2 regions of the Nocardioides sp. W7 genome follow, and region 1 is predicted to be linked to the other one. Evidence: riboswitches for the same ligand, from Rfam matches in the RefSeq annotation. Region 1 holds a riboswitch; the other holds the start of a gene.
What was found. Region 1 has a riboswitch for FMN ahead of MUB56_RS14510 (6,7-dimethyl-8-ribityllumazine synthase). Riboswitches for the same ligand answer to the same signal wherever they lie in the genome.

Region 1 (8,845 bases):
TCGTCAACAATGCCGGCATCTCCACCGGAACTTCGCTCGTCGCCGGGGACGAGGCGACGATCCGCCGCGAGATGGACACGAACTTCTACGGTCCGTTGCTCATGACTCGTGCGTTCGCCCCCATCCTGGGATCCAACGGCGGTGGCGCGATACTCAACGTCATCTCGGCACTGTCATGGTTCACCGCTCCGAGCGCCGGTGCGTACGCTGCGTCGAAGGCTGCGGCCTGGATGCTGACCGACAGCACTCGACTCGAGCTCGCCGCACAAGGTACGCATGTCGTCGCCGTGCACATGGGGCTGGTCGACACCGACATGGCCAAGGCCGTGGAGGCGCCGAAGATCGCGCCGTCGGATCTGGCGAGTGCCGGTCTCGACGCCATCGAGTCGGGTGCACAGGAAGTGCTGGCGGACGACTGGGCAAAGTTCATCAAGTCCGGGCTCACCCTCGACCCGAAGGTGCGATACGAGCAGATCTTCGCCGCCCTGGGAGCCTGAGCAGAACTGCTTCGCGTCTGCTGAGGTGACCTCTCGCCTCGACGAGACTGCGTCGAGGCGATGGCCGCTCATCGGCCCGGATCGCCGAGAGCACTGTCGAGCGGCAGGCTGCGGGGGCTCACGAACCGGCGCAGGACCCCGTCGACGGGGTCGGCGTACTCGAGCTCGCTGGCCAGCAGCTGCAGCGGTCGCGTGAAGTCGTCGACGTCGACCTGGAGGTCGAGCGGGTAGAGCGGGTCGTCGACGATCGGGGCGCCGAGATCGCGCAGGTGCAGCCGGAGCTGGTGCGTGCGTCCGGTGCGCGGGGTGAGGCGGTAGACCGCGAGGGCGCCACGGCGTTCCTCGAGCTCCACCCGGGTCTCGGCGTTGACCGGCCCGTCCGCCACGACCTCGGCGCGCCCGGTGCCGGGGATCGCAGCGATGTGGTTGCGGACGGTGGTCGGTGCCTCCAGGTCGCCACGCCACGGTGCCAGGGCACGGTAGGTCTTGCGCACCGTGCCCTGCGCGAACATCGCATGGTAGGCCCCGCGCCACTCCGTCCCGGTCGCGCAGACCACCAGGCCCGAGGTGACCCGGTCGAGACGGTGCATCGGGGTCAGCTCCGGCAGCCCGAGCTCCTCGCGCAGGCGCACGACGAGGCTCTGCGTCACGTGCCGCCCGCGCGGGACCGTCGAGAGGAACGCCGGCTCGTCGACCACCACGACGCGCTCGTCGCGGTGGACGACGGTGAGCGGTCCGGGTACGACGGGCTCCTCGCGCAGGTCGCGGTGGAACCAGACGAACGTGTGCGCGCGGTAGGGGTCGGCGTCGGCGACCGGCCGACCATCGGCGTACACGAACCGCTCGGTGGCCAGCATCGACTCGACCTCGACGCGCGCGTCGACGTGGTCCCGCAGCCACGCCCCCATGCTCCCCCAGCCTGCGGGTCGCTCCGGGTCGCGGTGCGGCGTGCACACCCACGCCGCACTCAGCCCGTGCCGGCGCGGCAGCGGGGAGCGTGGGGGCACGGCGCGATCCTACGGACCGGTCGGCGAGTCTCCGGGCAGGTTCGACGAGCGAATCGGTTTCCTGGCCGCCCCCGCGGGCATCACTGACTAAGAGGTCTGCCGAATCCTCTGACGCCGTCGAGCGGCGACCTGTCCGAACCGTAAGGGGACCGTTTACATGCGTTCAGTTCGTTCCGCCCGAATGGCCGTCGCCGCAGTCGCGACGGTCAGTCTTCTCGCCCTGAGCGCCTGCTCGGGTGACTCCGACTCCGAGTCCGACGAGGAGCCGCGGGCAGAAGAGAGCAGCGCCTCGTCCGAGGAGCCCACCGAGGACGCGCCCGCCGAGTCCGAGGAGCCCACGGAGTCTGAAGACGCCGCTCCCGCGGGCGCGGAGGGCCAGCCGGCCTGGGCGCGCCCGGTCACCACCGGTGGCGACCTCATCTCGACCATCGAGGTCGGCGACGTCACCGTCGAGGTGTACCAGGTGAGCACCGCGAAGGCGACGGAGGACGGCAACTTCGCGGACCCCGACACCAACAAGCCGCTGCTGGCGAAGGGTGACGACGTCGTGTTCGTCAACTACGTGGTGACGAACAACGGTGAGGCCATCGACCTGGGTTCCAGCCTCGTCAACATCTCGGCTCGCTACGACGACTGGCAGTGGCTGCAGGGCATGGACGGGGTCACCGACGACGCCCTGTACGAAGCGCAGGGCGTGAACGACGACGTGTTCGCTGACGGGTCCTACGTCGACCCGTCGATCTACACGTTCGGTCCCGGCGAGCAGTACTCGTACGGGGAGAACTTCAAGTACCAGGCCGGCTCCCCGATCACCTTCGAGGCGTCGATCACGCCGGTCGACGCGGAGGGCGAGCTGCTCCACGACCAGAATGTCGAGGGCGAAGGAACCGGCACGATCTCCTGACCGGCCGCGCTCGGACGCCGGCCTGCGTCGACCGGCGCAGGCCGGCGGGAGGATGGCGCGTGCACTCCCTGCGGGCGCTCGGATCCCACCTGCGAGGTAGCGGTGCCGTGAAGCGGTCGATCGTCGACCTCGGGACTGGCGCGGCCAGACCCACCTGATCAAGCCCCAGGTGATCGCGCCGGTGGTGACCGACTACCTGCTCGGCAGCTGAGCGGGCTCTTCGTCGCCCGTCGCAGCACTGCCGGGCAGGGCGAGCACAGCCAGAGCCGCGGCACCGAGCTCCGCGCCCTTGGCTCGGAAGTGGCGGGTGAAGTAGGCGAGGTGCTCCTCGTGCTCGTGGAAGTGCAACGGTGTCAGCACTCCGGACAGCACCGGCACATCGGTGGCGAGCTGGACCCGCATCAGGCCGTCGACCACGGCCGAGGCGACGTACTCGTGCCGGTAGATCCCACCGTCTACCACGAGGCCGCACGCGGCGATGGCGGCGTACCTCCCGCTGCTCGCGAGTCTCTGGACGGCCAGCGGGATCTCGAAGGCGCCGGGCACCTCGACGACCTCCGGCCGGGCATGCCCGGCGGCGGTGACCGTGGCGATGAATCCCTCGACGGCCTCGTTGACGATGTCGGCGTGCCAGCGGGATGCGACCACGGCGATCCGGTGGGGCGTGGGTGCCTGCGACATGTGAACTGCCTCCTTGTCTCGTCGCTCACCCAGGGCGATACGACGAGCGGAGCAGACAGAGTCAGACCGTACGCCGCGTTCTCTCTCATCCGGACTATGACCGTCGGCTCCGGAGTCACACCGGATCTGCTGACCCCTCCGGCCTGAGCCGGAAGGCGCTCGCGGGCTGCGATGACCGGATCGTCCGGTCGTCTTCACCGCCGGTGGGGAGTTTCACCCCGCCCTGAGAACGTTGCGACGCAGACTATCGGAAGGCGTCGCCCGGTCGTCGCCTCAGCGCCCGTCCGAGGTGGCGGCCGCCTCCCGCTCGCGCCGGCCGACCCGGCTGTGGGTGCGGCCGTAGCCGGCGTAGACCAGCACTCCGAGCGCCATCCAGATCCCGAACCGCAGCCAGGTCTCGCCCGAGAGGTTGATCATCAGGTAGAGGCACAGCACGGTCGCCAGCGCCGCCACGACATACACCGCCGGTGTGCGGAACGAGCGGTCCAGGTCGGGCCGGGTCCGGCGCAGGATCGCGACGCCGATGCTGACCAGGATGAAGGCGAACAGGGTGCCGATGTTGACCAGGTTGGCCAGCGTCGCCAGGTCGACGAAGCCCGCGATCGCCGCGACCACCAGGCCGGTGATCAGGGTGATCCGGTACGGCGTGCCGTAGCGCGGGTGCACCTTCGCCAGGCCCCGCGGCAGCAGGCCGTCGCGCGCCATCGCGAACGCGACCCGGCTCTGGCCCATGATCAGGATCATCGCCACCGCGACCAGGCCGATGCAGGCGCCGACCGAGATCAGGTCGCCCATCCAGCTGACACCGGCCGCGTCGAAGGCGGTCGCGAGCGGTGCGGCGTCGTCCGGGTCGATGTCGCGGTAGTCCTGGACCCCGGTGACGACCAGGCTGACGGCGGCGTACAGGACGGTGACGACGGCGAGCGAGCCGAGGATGCCGATCGGGACGTCGCGCTGGGGGTTCTTGGCCTCCTCGGCCGTGGTCGCGACCACGTCGAAGCCGATGAACGCGAAGAACACGACGGCCGCGCCCGAGACGACCCCGGCGATCCCGAAGATGGCCGGCTCGATGCCGAAGATGCTGGTCACGAGGGGCAGGTCGAGGAAGCCGCCCGCGGACTCGGGCGTCGGCTGCGACTCGGGGATGAACGGCACCCAGTTGCCGGGGTCGACCAGGGTGATGCCGACGACGATCACCGTCGCGACCACGGCCAGCTTGATCGCGACGATCACCTGGTTGACCCGGCTGGAGAGCTTGGTGCCGCGGATCAGCAGCACCATGATCGCGAGCGACACCACGACGGCCGGTAGGTCGACGACGCCCCCGGAGGCCGACCCGATCTCGGCGGGCACCTCCAACGGCGTGCCGGCCAACAGCTCCTGCAGGTAGCCCGAGAAGCTCACCGCCAGCGCCGAGGCGCCGATCGTGAACTCCAGGGCCAGGTCCCAGCCGATGATCCAGGCGATCAGCTCGCCGAAGCTGGCGTAGCTGAAGGTGTAGGCGCTGCCCGCCACCGGCACGGTCGAGGCGAACTCGGCGTAGCAGAGCCCGGCCAGCCCGCAGGCCACGGCCGCGATCAGGAACGACAGCGCCAGCGCGGGGCCGGAGTGGGAGGCCGCGACGGTGCCGGTCAGCACGAAGATGCCGGCGCCGATCACGACGCCGATGCCGAAGACCACGAGGTCGAGAGCGCCCAGCTCCTTGCGGAGCCGGTGGTCGGGGTCGTCGGTGTCGGCGATCGCCTGCTCGACGGACTTGGTGCGGAACACGCTCATGACGAATCCCCTACCCGAGGTCGGGCCGCGGCACGCGCGTCATCCGCCACGGCGCGCGCGGCGGCCACCGTCGTACGCCGCCGTACGCCGTTTGCGGCGTCCGGAAGTCGGGCACTCCGGGGTCACCCGCCTCCCGCTCAGGGAGCACCACCGATCGGAGACCTTCGTGAACACTCGCACCATCGCCGTCGCCGCCCTGGTCATCGCCGTCATCCTGCTGCTGTTCCTGCTGCTCTGACCCGGGTCGGGCCGGCCGTCAGGCGCCGCCGAGGCCGGCCTCCCGGGCGCGGATGATCACGTCGGCCCGGTCGGTGGCCTGCAGCTTCGCGAGGATGTTCGAGACGTTGTTGCGCACCGTCTTCGGCGCGAGGTAGAGCTCGGCGGCGATCTGGGCGTTGTTGCGGCCCGCCGCGATCAGGTCGAGGATCTCCAGCTCCCGCTCGGTCAACTGCGGGAACGCCGAGCGGTCCGGGGTCGACGATCCCGAGAGCAGATCGGAGATCCGGGCCGCCAGGGAGGCCCCGAACACGAGGCCGCCCGCGTGCACCGTCGAGATGGCCCGGGCCACCTCGTCCTGGCTGGCGCCCTTGACGAGGTAACCCCGGGCACCGGCCCGCATCGCGGCCAGCACGGTGCCGTCCTCCTCGCCCATCGTGAACACCAGGACCCGGGTCTCCGGCAGCTCCGTACCGAGCCGCCGGGTCGCCTCGATGCCGTTCATCTGGGGCATCTGCAGGTCCATCACGACCACGTCCGGGCGGTGCTCGACCGCGAGGGTCACCGCCTCCGCGCCGTCGGCCGCGGTGCCGACCACCGTCACCGACGGCTGGGTGCCCAGCAGCGAGGCCAGCCCGTCGCGGAAGACCGGGTGGTCGTCGGCGATCAGCACCCGAACGGGCCCGCTCGTCTCGCTCATGCCATCTCCTCGATCCTGGTCTCCTCGACCACCAGGCTCAGCGGCAGCCAGGCGCGCACCCGGGTGCCGCCCCCGGGCGGACAGGTGATCTCCGTGCGACCCCCGAGCTCGTCGGCCCGCTCGCGGATGGAGCGCAGGCCCACCCCCGCCGTGACCTCGGGCGCGATCCCGGTGCCGTCGTCGGTGACCTCGACGAGCAGGGCGCCCGGCACCACCGCCAGCCGGACGACGGCGCGCCCGGCGCCCGCGTGCCGGGCGGTGTTGGCGAGCGCCTCCGAGGCGATCCGGTAGGCCGCCACCTCGACGGCAGCGGGTAGCGGCGGCAGGTCCTCGGCCTCGACGGCCGCGGTCAGTGCGCTCGAGCTCAGCCGCTCCGCCTGCTGGCGCAGCGCGGCGAGCAGGCCCAGGTCGTCGAGTGCCGGCGGGCGCAGCCCGTGCACGAGCCGTCGTACGTCGGCGAGCGCGTCGGTGATCTCCTGCCGCGACTGGGCCAGCAGCCGGCGGCTGGTCTCCGGGTCGCGGTCCAGGGCGTTGCCGGCGGCGTCCAGGCGCATCGCCACGCCGCCCAGCGCCGGACCCAGCCCGTCGTGCAGGTCGCGGCGGATCCGTCGCCGGTCCTCCTCGCGGGCCAGCACGAGCTGCTCGCGGGAGGCCTGCAGGTCCTCGGCCAGCCGGCTGCTGCGGACCGCCATCGCCGCCTGCCGCACTACGTCGAAGAGCAGCGCCTGGTCGCGCTTGGAGAGCATCGAGCGGACGCCGCGCGCGGGCAGCTCCAGCAGCCCGACCTCATCGGCTCCGTAGCGGATCGGCACCTCGCGGGTCTCGCCGGGCGCCGTGCCGTGCGTGGCCTCGATGGTGCCGCCGCCGTGCCGGAACACCTCGACCCGCACGAAGCCCAGCTTGAACGCCTCCGCGAGCTCGGCGGCGAGCGCCGGCAGCTGGCGGCGTACGTCGCCGTACTCCTCGAGGCGGGCGGCGAGCTCGGTCACCACGGCGTAGCGGTCGCCGCGGCGCCCGACGAGCACGCGTCGTACGACGGCGCCGGCCCAGGTGCGCAGCGGCCCGTAGATCGTGACCGCGAGGAGCAGCACCAGCAGCGTGGCGTCCTTCTCGGAGAGCCGCTCCCCCAGCACGCCGTCGAGCAGCGCGAGCAGGGCCAGGTCGAGCACGATCACGATCCCGGCGACCGCGGACCACACGACCGTGGCGGCGAGCAGCGCGTCCACGTCCCAGCGCTCCGGGTCGAGGATGCCGATGGCGATCGAGGCGCCCGTCACCGCGAACGCGACCACCAGGGCGATGGTCACGATCCAGCCGTTGTGCAGCACGATCGCGATCGCGAAGACGACCAGGCAGGTCATCGCGGCCCACAGCAGCCAGCGCAGCTGCAGCCGCTCCCGGCCCGAGGCGCGGCGCTGACGGGCGAAGAGCACCGCCACGGCGACCGGGATGGACAGCAGGGTCAGGGTGCGGGCGACGGTCAGCAGGACGATGTAGACGTCGCCGTCGATCGGCAGCTGCGGCATCCCCGTGTCCAGGGGCATCGGGAAGCCGTCGCCCTCCAGGGCGTCCACCGGTGCGAAGATCAGCAGCACCGGCATCGCGCAGGCCATCGCGACGACGCCGAGGCTGACCGGGCGCCACCGGCCCGGCACCAGCCGGCCGGTCGGGTAGAGCACCAGCACCAGCGGCAGCCCGACCATCAGGAACGACCCCAGCTGGGCGACCACCCAGACGGCGAACCCGCTCAGCGGCAGGTACGGCGTGTGCGCCATCCCGTACGCCGACCACGACTCGGCGAGCCCATCGAAGGCCCACAGCAGCCCGGTCAGGGCGATCACCCAGGCCACCGGATGCCGCGGGTGGCGGGCCAGGACGGGGACGGCCGTGCCGGCGCCGACCGCCCCGACCAGGGCGGAGAAGGTGCCCCACCCCATCAGGGCCCGGGCCCGGTCGGCGGGCTCGTTGACGAGGTCCAGGGGCAGGCACAGCGCGACCGGGAGCAGCGCGAGCACGGCGACGACGTACGCCACCGGAGCAGCGCTCCATCCTGGTCGGGCGGGGTTCACCCGCCCAGTATCGAGCGACATCCGTCCCGTCGTCCCGGGATCGTTGTCCCGCTCCGACCGGGACAATCGCGGGGACCGGGGACGGGACCGTGCTCCCTGCCGCCCGGGTCGCCGTCCCGCCGAGGGTTGCTGCCATGACGAACTACACCGACACCACCACCCCCGCCCGCACCGACGTGCGGCCCACCTCCACCCGATCCGGCTCGGCGACCCGCCGGCCGTACGCCGTCCAGGGCACCGTGCTCTCGGTCGGCGCGCTCGCCTGGGCCGCCGCCATGGCCTTCGGCGGCACCGACCCCGGCGAGACCGGCGCCGACGTCGTCGCCTTCGCCTTCGGCTCCGGCCTGTTCCAGGTCGGCCTGCTGTGCCTGCTGACGGTGCTCTTCCGCACCCAGGCGCTCGGCACCGGCCGGCTGGCCCGCTTCTTCGTCCGCTTCGAGTCCGTCCTGGTCGTGCTGGCCATCGGCTCCACGATCGCCGACGGCACCGGCGTCAGCGACCTGGACCAGACCCCGTGGCTGCTGCTCGACCTGTTCTGGCCGCTGTCGATGCTCGGGATGTTCTTCATCGGCATCCGGATCGCGATCGCCGGCCGCTGGCGCGGCGCCTCCCGGTTCTGGCCGATGGTCGCCGAGAGCTGGGCCGTCGTGGTGATCCCGACGCTGGGGATCTTCGGCCAGGACGTCGCCCAGGTCGTCGCCCCGCTGCACCTGCTGGTCGGGTACGTCGTCCTCGGCCAGCTGGTCGCCCGCAAGGAGGGCTGAGCGCATCGCGATCACCCCGGCCCGTCCCGTACGCCGACGGCCTGCTGCCACTCCCCGGGCAGCAGGCCGTAGGCCGTGCGGAAGCGGCGCGCGAAGTGCGTCGCGTCCTTGAAGCCCCACCCGTGCGCCACCCGGGCGACCCCGCGCCGGGAGTGGGCGAGCTCGGCGCGGGCGCCCTCCAGGCGCCGCTCGATGACGTACTGCTCCAGGCTGAACCCGGCCGCCTGGCAG
Region 2 (8,845 bases), 130 kb from region 1:
CAGAGCGGGGCGACCAAGCTCGACCTGGTCGAGTACTACCTGGCCGTCGGGCCCGGCATCGTCAACGCGCTCTTCGAGCGGCCCTGCATGCTGCACCGGTTTCCGAAGGGGCTGGCCGGCGAGAAGGTGCACCAGAAGCGGGTCCCGGCCGGTGCGCCGCCGTGGGTCGAGACCGTCCGGCTGCACTTCCCCCGGTGGAACCGCACCGCCGACGAGCTGTGCGTGACCGAGCTCGCCAGCGTGATCTGGGCGGTGCAGATGTCCACGGTCGAGTTCCACCCGTGGAACAGCCGACGTGCGGACACCGAGAGCCCCGACGAGTGGCGTATCGACCTCGACCCCGGGCCGCTGTGCGACTTCGACACGGTGCGCCGGGTCGCCCACGTCGCCCACGAGATCCTCGACGAGCTGGGCGCCGTCGGGTTCCCGAAGACGAGCGGCGGCTCCGGGCTGCACGTCTACGTGCGGATCCCGCCCGAGCACGGATTCTCCGACGTACGCCGGGCCGCGCTGGCCTTCGCCCGTGAGGTCGAGCGGCGCGCCCCCGACGACGTGACCACGGCCTGGTGGCGCAAGGACCGCGACCCGCACCACCTCTTCGTCGACTACAACCAGAACGCCCGTGACCACACCATCGCCGCGGCGTACTCCGTGCGCGGTGTCCCCGACGCCCGCGTCTCCACCCCGATCCGCTGGGACGAGATCGACGACGTCGACCCCCGCGACTGCACGATCCTCACGGTGCCGGAACGCTTCGCCGAGCTCGGTGACCTGCACGAGGCGATCGACGGGCATCCCTTCGACATCGCCGCGCTGTTGGAGTGGGCGGACCGGGACGAGCGAGACGGTGCCGAGATCCCCGACACGCCGGACGACTAATCTTGACTAGTTCCAGAAAAGTCGGCATGCTCTCCCTATGACGCTGCCGGACTTCGAGGCCCAGCTGCGCGGTGCCTCGCTCCGGGTGACCCGCCCCCGGCTGGCCGTGCTCACCGCGGTGCACGAGCACCCGCACACCGACACCGACGCGCTGATCGGTCGGGTCCGCGAGGACCTCGGCGCGGTCTCCCACCAGGCGGTGTACGACGTGCTGCGCGCGCTCACCGACGCCGGCCTGGTCCGGCGGATCCAACCGGCCGGTGCGACCGCGCGCTACGAGGCGCGCGTCGGCGACAACCACCACCACGTGGTCTGCCGCTCCTGCGGCGCCATCGCCGACGTGGACTGCGCCGTCGGCCACACCCCGTGTCTCACCGCCTCCGACGACCACGGCTTCGTGGTCGACGAGGCGGAGGTCGTGTACTGGGGCACCTGCCCCGACTGCGCGGCCGCCTCCCTCGAAGACAGCACTGCGTGACATCACAGCCCTCAGTGACCGCCAGATCGACCCGTTCGGAAGGATCCAGATGAGCGACAGCCAGGACAACGCCACCCCCGAGAGCCCCCAGGGGGTGGACCGGAAGGCAGAGGGCGGGTGCCCGGTGATGCACGGCTCCGCTGCCGCCCACGGCAGCGAGAGCGAGAACCCGGCGATCGACTCGCCGCAGCCCAAGGCCGGGCGCCCGCACACCAACCAGGACTGGTGGCCCAACAGCCTCGACCTGTCGGTGCTGCACGCGCACTCGTCGAAGGGCAACCCGCTCGGTCCCGACTTCACCTACTCCGAGGAGTTCAAGAAGCTCGACCTCGCCGAGCTGCGGCGCGACCTCGTCGACGTGCTCAACACCTCGCAGGACTGGTGGCCGGCCGACTTCGGGCACTACGGCGGCCTGTTCATCCGGCTGAGCTGGCACGCTGCCGGCACCTACCGGATCTACGACGGCCGCGGAGGCGCCGGTGAGGGAAGCCAGCGGTTCGCCCCGCTGAACAGCTGGCCCGACAACGCCAACCTCGACAAGGCCCGTCGTCTGCTGTGGCCCGTCAAGCAGAAGCACGGCCAGAGGATCTCGTGGGCCGACCTGCTCGTCTACGCCGGCACCGTGGCGCTCGAGGACATGGGCTTCTCGACCTTCGGCTTCGGCTTCGGTCGCGAGGACATCTGGGAGCCCGAGGAGATCATCTGGGGCCCCGAGGACACCTGGCTGGGCGACGAGCGCTACGCCGGCGAGCGCGAGCTCGAGGAGACCCTGGGCGCCGTCCAGATGGGCCTGATCTACGTCAACCCCGAGGGCCCCAACGGCAACCCCGACCCGCTGGCCTCGGCTCGCGACATCCGCGACACCTTCGCCCGGATGGCGATGAACGACGAGGAGACCGTCGCCCTCATCGCCGGCGGCCACACCTTCGGCAAGACCCACGGTGCCGGCGACGCCGACCTGGTCGGCCCGGAGCCGGAGGCCGCGCCGCTGGAGGAGCAGGGCCTGGGCTGGAAGAGCGAGTTCGGCACCGGCAAGGGTGCGGACGCCATCACCTCGGGCCTCGAGGTCACCTGGACCTCGACCCCGACGCGGTGGAGCAACGACTTCTTCAAGTTCCTCTTCAAGTACGAGTGGGAGCTCACCAAGAGCCCCGCCGGCGCCTTCCAGTGGGTGGCCAAGGACGCCGAGGACATCGTCCCCGGCCCGGCCTCGGACTCCCCGAAGCGCAAGCCGACCATGCTGACCAGCGACCTGGCGCTCCGCTTCGACCCGGAGTACGAGAAGATCTCGCGCCGGTTCCTGGAGAACCCCAACGAGTTCGCGCTGGCCTTCGGCAAGGCCTGGTACAAGCTGCTGCACCGCGACATGGGTCCGGTCGACCGCTACCTCGGTCCCTGGGTTCCGGAGCCGCAGCTGTGGCAGGACCCGGTCCCGGCGGTTGCGGGCGAGCTCGTCGGCGACGCAGACATCGCGTCGCTGAAGGCGAAGGTCCTGGAGTCCGGCCTCTCGGTCTCCGAGCTGATCGGCACCGCCTGGGCATCGGCGGCGACGTTCCGCTCCACCGACAAGCGCGGCGGAGCCAACGGCGCGCGGATCCGCCTGGAGCCGCAGCGCAACTGGGCGGTCAACGAGCCCGAGCAGCTGGCGACCGTGCTCGAGAAGCTCGAGGGCATCCAGGCCGAGTTCAACGCGGCCGGCGGCGCCCAGGTCTCCCTGGCCGACCTGATCGTGCTGGCCGGCAACGCGGCCGTCGAGAAGGCCGCGAAGGACGCCGGTGTGGAGATCGCCGTGCCGTTCCATGCGGGCCGCGGTGACGCCACGCAGGAGCTGACCGACGCCGACTCCTTCCGCGTCCTCGAGCCGCGGGCCGACGGCTTCCGCAACTACCTGCGGGCCGGCGAGAAGCTCCAGCCGGAGAAGCTGCTGGTCGAGCGCGCCTACCTGCTCAACCTCACCGCACCGGAGATGACCGTGCTCGTCGGTGGCCTCCGCGCCCTCGGCGGCAACGTCGGCGGGGCCCAGCACGGCGTGCTCACCGACCGACCCGGCGCCCTCACCAACGACTTCTTCGCCAACCTCCTCGCGCCCGGCGCCCGGTGGAAGGCCTCGGAGTCGGAGGAGAACGTCTACGAGATCCGCGACGCCGCGACCGACGAGCTGAAGTGGACGGCCACCGCCGTCGACCTGATCTTCGGCTCCAACTCGCAGCTGCGGGCCCTCGCCGAGGTCTACGCCAGCGAGGACGCCCGCGAGAAGTTCGTGGCCGACTTCGTCGCCGCCTGGACCAAGGTCATGGAGCTCGACCGCTTCGACCTGGCCTGAGTCACCGCTCCACCGCACGACCCGCGAGAGCCCGGTCGGTCCGTCGAGGACCGGCCGGGCTCTCCGGCGTCCGGACCGGCACCTAGAATCGCCGCCCGTGGGCCACATCCAGATCACCCCGAGCATCCTGAACGCCGACTTCGCCGCCCTGGGCTCGGAGGTGGCGCGCATTCCCAGTGCCGACTGGGTGCACGTCGACGTGATGGACAACCACTTCGTCCCCAACCTGACCTTCGGCCCGACGATGGTCGAGGCGCTCGCGCGCAGCACCGACGTACCGCTCGACGCGCACCTGATGATCAACGATCCCGACCGGCACGCTCCGACGTACGCCGAGGCGGGCTGCGGCTCGGTCACCTTCCATGTGGAGGCCGCGGCGGCTCCGGTGCGGCTGGCCCGCGAGATCCGTGCCGCAGGGGCGCGGGCGAGCATGGCGCTGCGGCCGGCGACGCCCGTCGAGCCGTACGAGGACCTGCTGCCCGAGCTCGACATGCTCCTGCTGATGACAGTCGAGCCCGGCTTCGGCGGTCAGAAGTTCCTCGACCTGGTGCTGCCCAAGATCCGGCGCGCCCGCGCACTGATGGCCAAGCACGGCGTCGAGACCTGGCTGCAGGTCGACGGCGGCGTCTCGCTGGAGACGATCGAACGCTGCGCCGAGGCCGGCGCCGACGTCTTCGTGGCCGGCTCGGCCGTCTACTCCGCCGACGACCCGGACGCGATGGTCGGCGCCCTGCGCTCGGCAGCCGAGGCCGCCCGCTGAGCCTGCTGCACGGCTGAGGGCAGGATCTGCTCGGGCGGCGCGAACGCTCCTCCACAGGCGCCGCCCAGGCCCACCCCGGCCCGAGCAGCGAATTCCACGTGGTGAGTGCCACAGCCGAGCGGCAGACGTGATGTGGCAGACTCGGCTCCGACGAGTTGTGTACAGCTCGCGTGCTCTGGGGTCGGTGTAATTCCGAGCCGGCGGTGACTGATCGAGTCCTTCGTGGCTCGCTCGGAAGTCCGCGACCCGATCGCAGCCAGCGATCGGCTGACCAGGTGAGAATCCTGGACCGACGGTGAAAGTCCGGATGGGAAGCGCACGCAAGGTGACACGGCGACGCCCCGTCTTCCACGACGAGCGCGTCGCGGTGTCACGTCAGCCCCGGAGTCCGTGAGCAGACCGGACGGAGGGCGAATGGGCTTCACGGATGCCGAGCGCAGCGCGATGGCGCGCGCCCTGGTGCTCGCGGCGACGCCCGGCGTACCGCTCGGACCGAACCCACGGGTCGGCTGCGTGCTGCTCGCCGACGACGGCAGCACCCTCGCCGAGGGCTACCACCGCGGGGCCGGTACGCCCCACGCCGAGGCCGATGCGCTCGCGCGGGCCGGTGATGCCGCCCGCGGCACGACCGCGGTCGTGACCCTCGAGCCGTGCAACCACACCGGCCGCACCGGTCCGTGCGCGCAGGCCCTGGTCGCCGCAGGGGTACGACGCGTCGTGTTCGCCCAGTCCGACCCCAACCCGGTGGCCCGCGGGGGAGCGGCGACCCTCGCGGCTGCCGGCATCGAGGTCGAGCGCGGCCTGCTCGAGGACGAGTCCCGGGCGGTCAATCGGGTGTGGTCGTTCGCGATGGTGCACGCCCGCCCGTTCGTGACCTGGAAGTTCGCGACCACCCTGGACGGTCGCAGTGCCGCTGCCGACGGCACCAGCCGGTGGGTCAGCTCGCAGGCGGCGCGCCTCGACACCCACCGGCTGCGCTCGCGGTGCGACACGATGCTCGTCGGCACCAACACGATCGCCGTCGACGACCCGCTGCTGACCGTCCGCGACGAGCACGGCGTCGTGCTGCCGCACCAACCGCTGCGGGTGGTGATGGGGGAGCGCGACCTCGACCCGGCCAAGCGGGTGTTCGACCCTCAGCTGTCGGGTGGCGCCGAGACGCTGCACCTGCGCACCCGCGACCCGCACGCCGCGCTCGCGGACCTGTTCGCCCTCGACCGCCAGCACGTCTTACTGGAGGGCGGCCCGACCCTCGCCGCCGCCTTCGTCCAGGCCGGCCTGGTCGACGAGATCGTCGCCTACGTCGCCCCGATGTTCCTCGGCTCCGGTCCCAACGCCGTCGCCGACCTCGGAATCACCACGATCGCCGATGCGTTCCGTCCCGTGGTCACTGACGTGACCGTGCTCGACGGGATCGACGGCGAGCAACCCAACGTGCGTCTCTCGATGACGCCGCGAACGGAGACCTGACATGTTCACCGGAATCGTCGAGGAGCTCGGCACCGTCGAGGCGGTCGAGGACCAGATCGACGCGATCCGCCTCACCATCCGCGCGACCACCGTGCTGGAGGGGACCGGCCTGGGTGACTCCATCTCGGTCAACGGCTGCTGCCTGACCGTGGTCTCGATCGACGACGGCACCTGGACGGCCGACGTCATGAAGGAGACGCTCGAGAAGACCTCCATGGACAAGGTCCACCCCGGCGACCGGGTCAACCTCGAGCGCGCGGTCACCGCCGAGAAGCGCCTGGGCGGCCACATCGTCCAGGGCCACGTCGACGGCGTCGGACACGTCGTACGTCGCACCCCCAGCGAGCACTGGGAGGTCGTCGAGGTCTCGCTGCCCGCCGACGTGAAGGGGGGCCTGGGCCGCTACCTCGTCGACAAGGGCTCGATCACCGTCGACGGCGTCAGCCTGACCGTCGTCGAGGCCGGCCCGGAGTCGTTCACCATCAGCCTGATCCCGGAGACCCTGGCCCGCACCACCCTGGGCTTCCGCGGCCCGGGCGACCGGGTCAACCTCGAGGCCGACATCCTCGCCAAGCACGTCGAGAAGCTGCTCGCCGCGCACACCCCGCAGAAGCAGGAGAACAACTCATGAGCCACCGGGTCCGACTCGACAGCGTCGAGCGCGCCATCGCCGACATCGCCGCAGGCAAGGCCGTCGTGGTCGTCGACGACGAGGACCGCGAGAACGAGGGCGACATCATCTTCGCGGCGAGCAAGGCGACGCCGGAGCTGATGGCCTTCACCATCCGGCACTCCAGCGGCGTGATCTGCGTGCCGATGCCCGGCCACATGCTCGACCGGCTCGAGATCCCGCTGATGACGCCGCACAACAAGGACAAGCTGCGCACGGCGTACACGATCTCGGTCGACGCCCGCGACGGCGTCTCCACCGGCATCTCGGCCGCCGACCGCGCCCACACCGCGCGGGTCCTGGCCGACTCCGCCACCGAGCCGTGGGAGATCACCCGCCCGGGTCACGTCTTCCCGCTGCGCTACCGCGAGGGCGGCGTGCTGGCCCGCCGCGGCCACACCGAGGCGGCCGTCGACCTGGCGAAGCTCGCCGGCCTGACCCCGGCGGGCGTGCTGGTCGAGGTCGTCAACGACGACGGCACCATGAAGCGTGCCGGTGAGCTGCGCGAGTTCGCCGACGAGCACGGCCTGGCGATGATCTCCATCGAGGACCTGGTCAAGTACCGCCGCCGCCACGAGGTGCTGGTCGTCCGCGAGGCCGAGACCCGGCTGCCCACCCGGCACGGCGACTTCACGGCGTTCGGTTACCGGATCACCACCGACGACTCCGAGCACATCGCCCTCGTGTACGGCGACGTCAGCGGCCCGGACCCGGTGCTGACCCGCGTGCACTCCGAGTGCCTGACCGGCGACGTGTTCGGCAGCAGCCGCTGCGACTGCGGCCCGCAGCTCGACGAGGCCCTGGAGCGGATCGTCGCCGAGGGCCGCGGTGTCGTGGTCTACCTGCGCGGCCACGAGGGTCGGGGGATCGGGCTGGTCGCGAAGCTGCAGGCCTACCAGCTCCAGGACGGCGGCCGCGACACCGTGGACGCCAACCTCGACCTGGGGCTGCCGGCGGACGCCCGCCACTACGGCGCGGCCACCCAGGTGCTGAAGGACCTCAAGATCGACAGCGTGCGGCTGATGACCAACAACCCCGACAAGGTGAGCAACCTCGAGGACTACGGCATCTCCGTCGCCGAGCGGGTGCCGCTGACGCCGCACCCGAACGATCACAACATCGCCTACCTGCTGACCAAGCGCGACCGGATGGGCCACGTGCTGCCTGACCTGACGGTGACCACCGGGAGCGGGACCACCGAGAGCGGAGCCATCCGATGAGCGGAGCCGGAATCCCCACCCACCAGCCCGTCGACTGCCACGACCTGCGGGTCGCGGTCGTGGCCGCGAGCTGGCACGACCAGGTGATGGACGGCCTGCTGGCCGGAGCGGCGCGGGCGTTCGCCGACTTCAAGGTCGAGGCGCCCGTCGTCGTCCGGGTGCCGGGCACCTTCGAGCTGCCCGTGGTGGCCTCCGCGCTGGCCGCGCAGGGGTACGACGCCGTCGTCGCCCTGGGCGTGGTCGTCCGCGGCGGGACACCGCACTTCGACTATGTCTGCAACGCGGCCACCGACGGGCTGACCCGGGTCGCGCTCGACCACACCGTGGCGGTCGGCTTCGGCGTCCTCACCTGCGACGACGACCAGCAGGCGCTGGACCGCGCCGGCCTGGAGGGTTCGAAGGAGGACAAGGGGTACGAGGCCACCTCCGCCGCGCTGCTCACCGCGCAGACCCTCAAGCGGGTCAAGCGCGGCGACGGGGCCTGAGCCGGGCTCAGGTCCAGCCGAGCATCTCCGCGACCTGTGTGTGCAGGGTCATCGGGTCGAACGGCTTCGAGATGACCCCGGCGACGGCGATCTCGTTCCACACCTGCTTGTCGCCGACCTGCACCTTCGCGGTCAGCAGCACGACCGGGATGTCGCGGGTCGCGGGGTCCTCCTGCAGGTGCCGGAACGTCGTGGGCCCGTCCATGTCGGGCATCATCACGTCGAGCAGGACGACGTCGGGGTGGTGCTCGCGCGCCAGCGCGAGCGCCGCCACTCCACCGTCGGCGGGGATGACCTGCCAGCCGCCGACCGCCTCCAGCGCGATCTGGGTGATCTCCCGGATCGAGTCGTCGTCGTCGACGACCAGGGCCCTCGTGACGCTCACTGCGACTCCTTCGACGGGACCGTGCCGTCGAAGACGGCCGCGTAGTAGGTCTGCAGGTCGACCTCGGTCAGGGTCAGCCCCGCGTTGCGGTGCAGCAGCCGCTCGATGCTCGGGCCGAGCCCGACCACGCGGTCGTTGAAGGCGCACAGGTCGTAGCCGCAGACCGCCCGCTCCT

Region 2: linked by a shared signal. The riboswitch ahead of ribD (bifunctional diaminohydroxyphosphoribosylaminopyrimidine deaminase/5-amino-6-(5-phosphoribosylamino)uracil reductase RibD) and the one ahead of MUB56_RS14510 (6,7-dimethyl-8-ribityllumazine synthase) in region 1 are both predicted to bind FMN.

What each region holds. Positions count from the first base shown of each region.
Region 1 covers NZ_CP095078.1:3,052,890-3,061,734, reverse strand. The annotation lists gene MUB56_RS14525 (SDR family oxidoreductase) at 1-497, shown strand, start outside; gene MUB56_RS14520 (pseudouridine synthase) at 566-1,504, opposite strand; gene MUB56_RS14515 (hypothetical protein) at 1,686-2,408, shown strand; gene MUB56_RS14510 (6,7-dimethyl-8-ribityllumazine synthase) at 2,601-3,089, opposite strand; FMN riboswitch at 3,163-3,324, opposite strand; gene MUB56_RS14505 (amino acid permease) at 3,363-4,865, opposite strand; gene MUB56_RS14500 (hypothetical protein) at 4,864-5,103, shown strand; gene MUB56_RS14495 (response regulator transcription factor) at 5,122-5,781, opposite strand; gene MUB56_RS14490 (histidine kinase) at 5,778-7,850, opposite strand; gene MUB56_RS14485 (hypothetical protein) at 7,985-8,614, shown strand; gene MUB56_RS14480 (AraC family transcriptional regulator) at 8,626-8,845, opposite strand, start outside.
Region 2 covers NZ_CP095078.1:3,181,008-3,189,852, forward strand. The annotation lists gene ligD (non-homologous end-joining DNA ligase) at 1-879, shown strand, start outside; gene MUB56_RS15095 (Fur family transcriptional regulator) at 917-1,357, shown strand; gene katG (catalase/peroxidase HPI) at 1,407-3,680, shown strand; gene rpe (ribulose-phosphate 3-epimerase) at 3,778-4,440, shown strand; FMN riboswitch at 4,607-4,764, shown strand; gene ribD (bifunctional diaminohydroxyphosphoribosylaminopyrimidine deaminase/5-amino-6-(5-phosphoribosylamino)uracil reductase RibD) at 4,855-5,910, shown strand; gene MUB56_RS15115 (riboflavin synthase) at 5,912-6,541, shown strand; gene MUB56_RS15120 (bifunctional 3,4-dihydroxy-2-butanone-4-phosphate synthase/GTP cyclohydrolase II) at 6,538-7,800, shown strand; gene ribH (6,7-dimethyl-8-ribityllumazine synthase) at 7,797-8,285, shown strand; gene MUB56_RS15130 (response regulator) at 8,293-8,670, opposite strand; gene MUB56_RS15135 (hypothetical protein) at 8,667-8,845, opposite strand, start outside.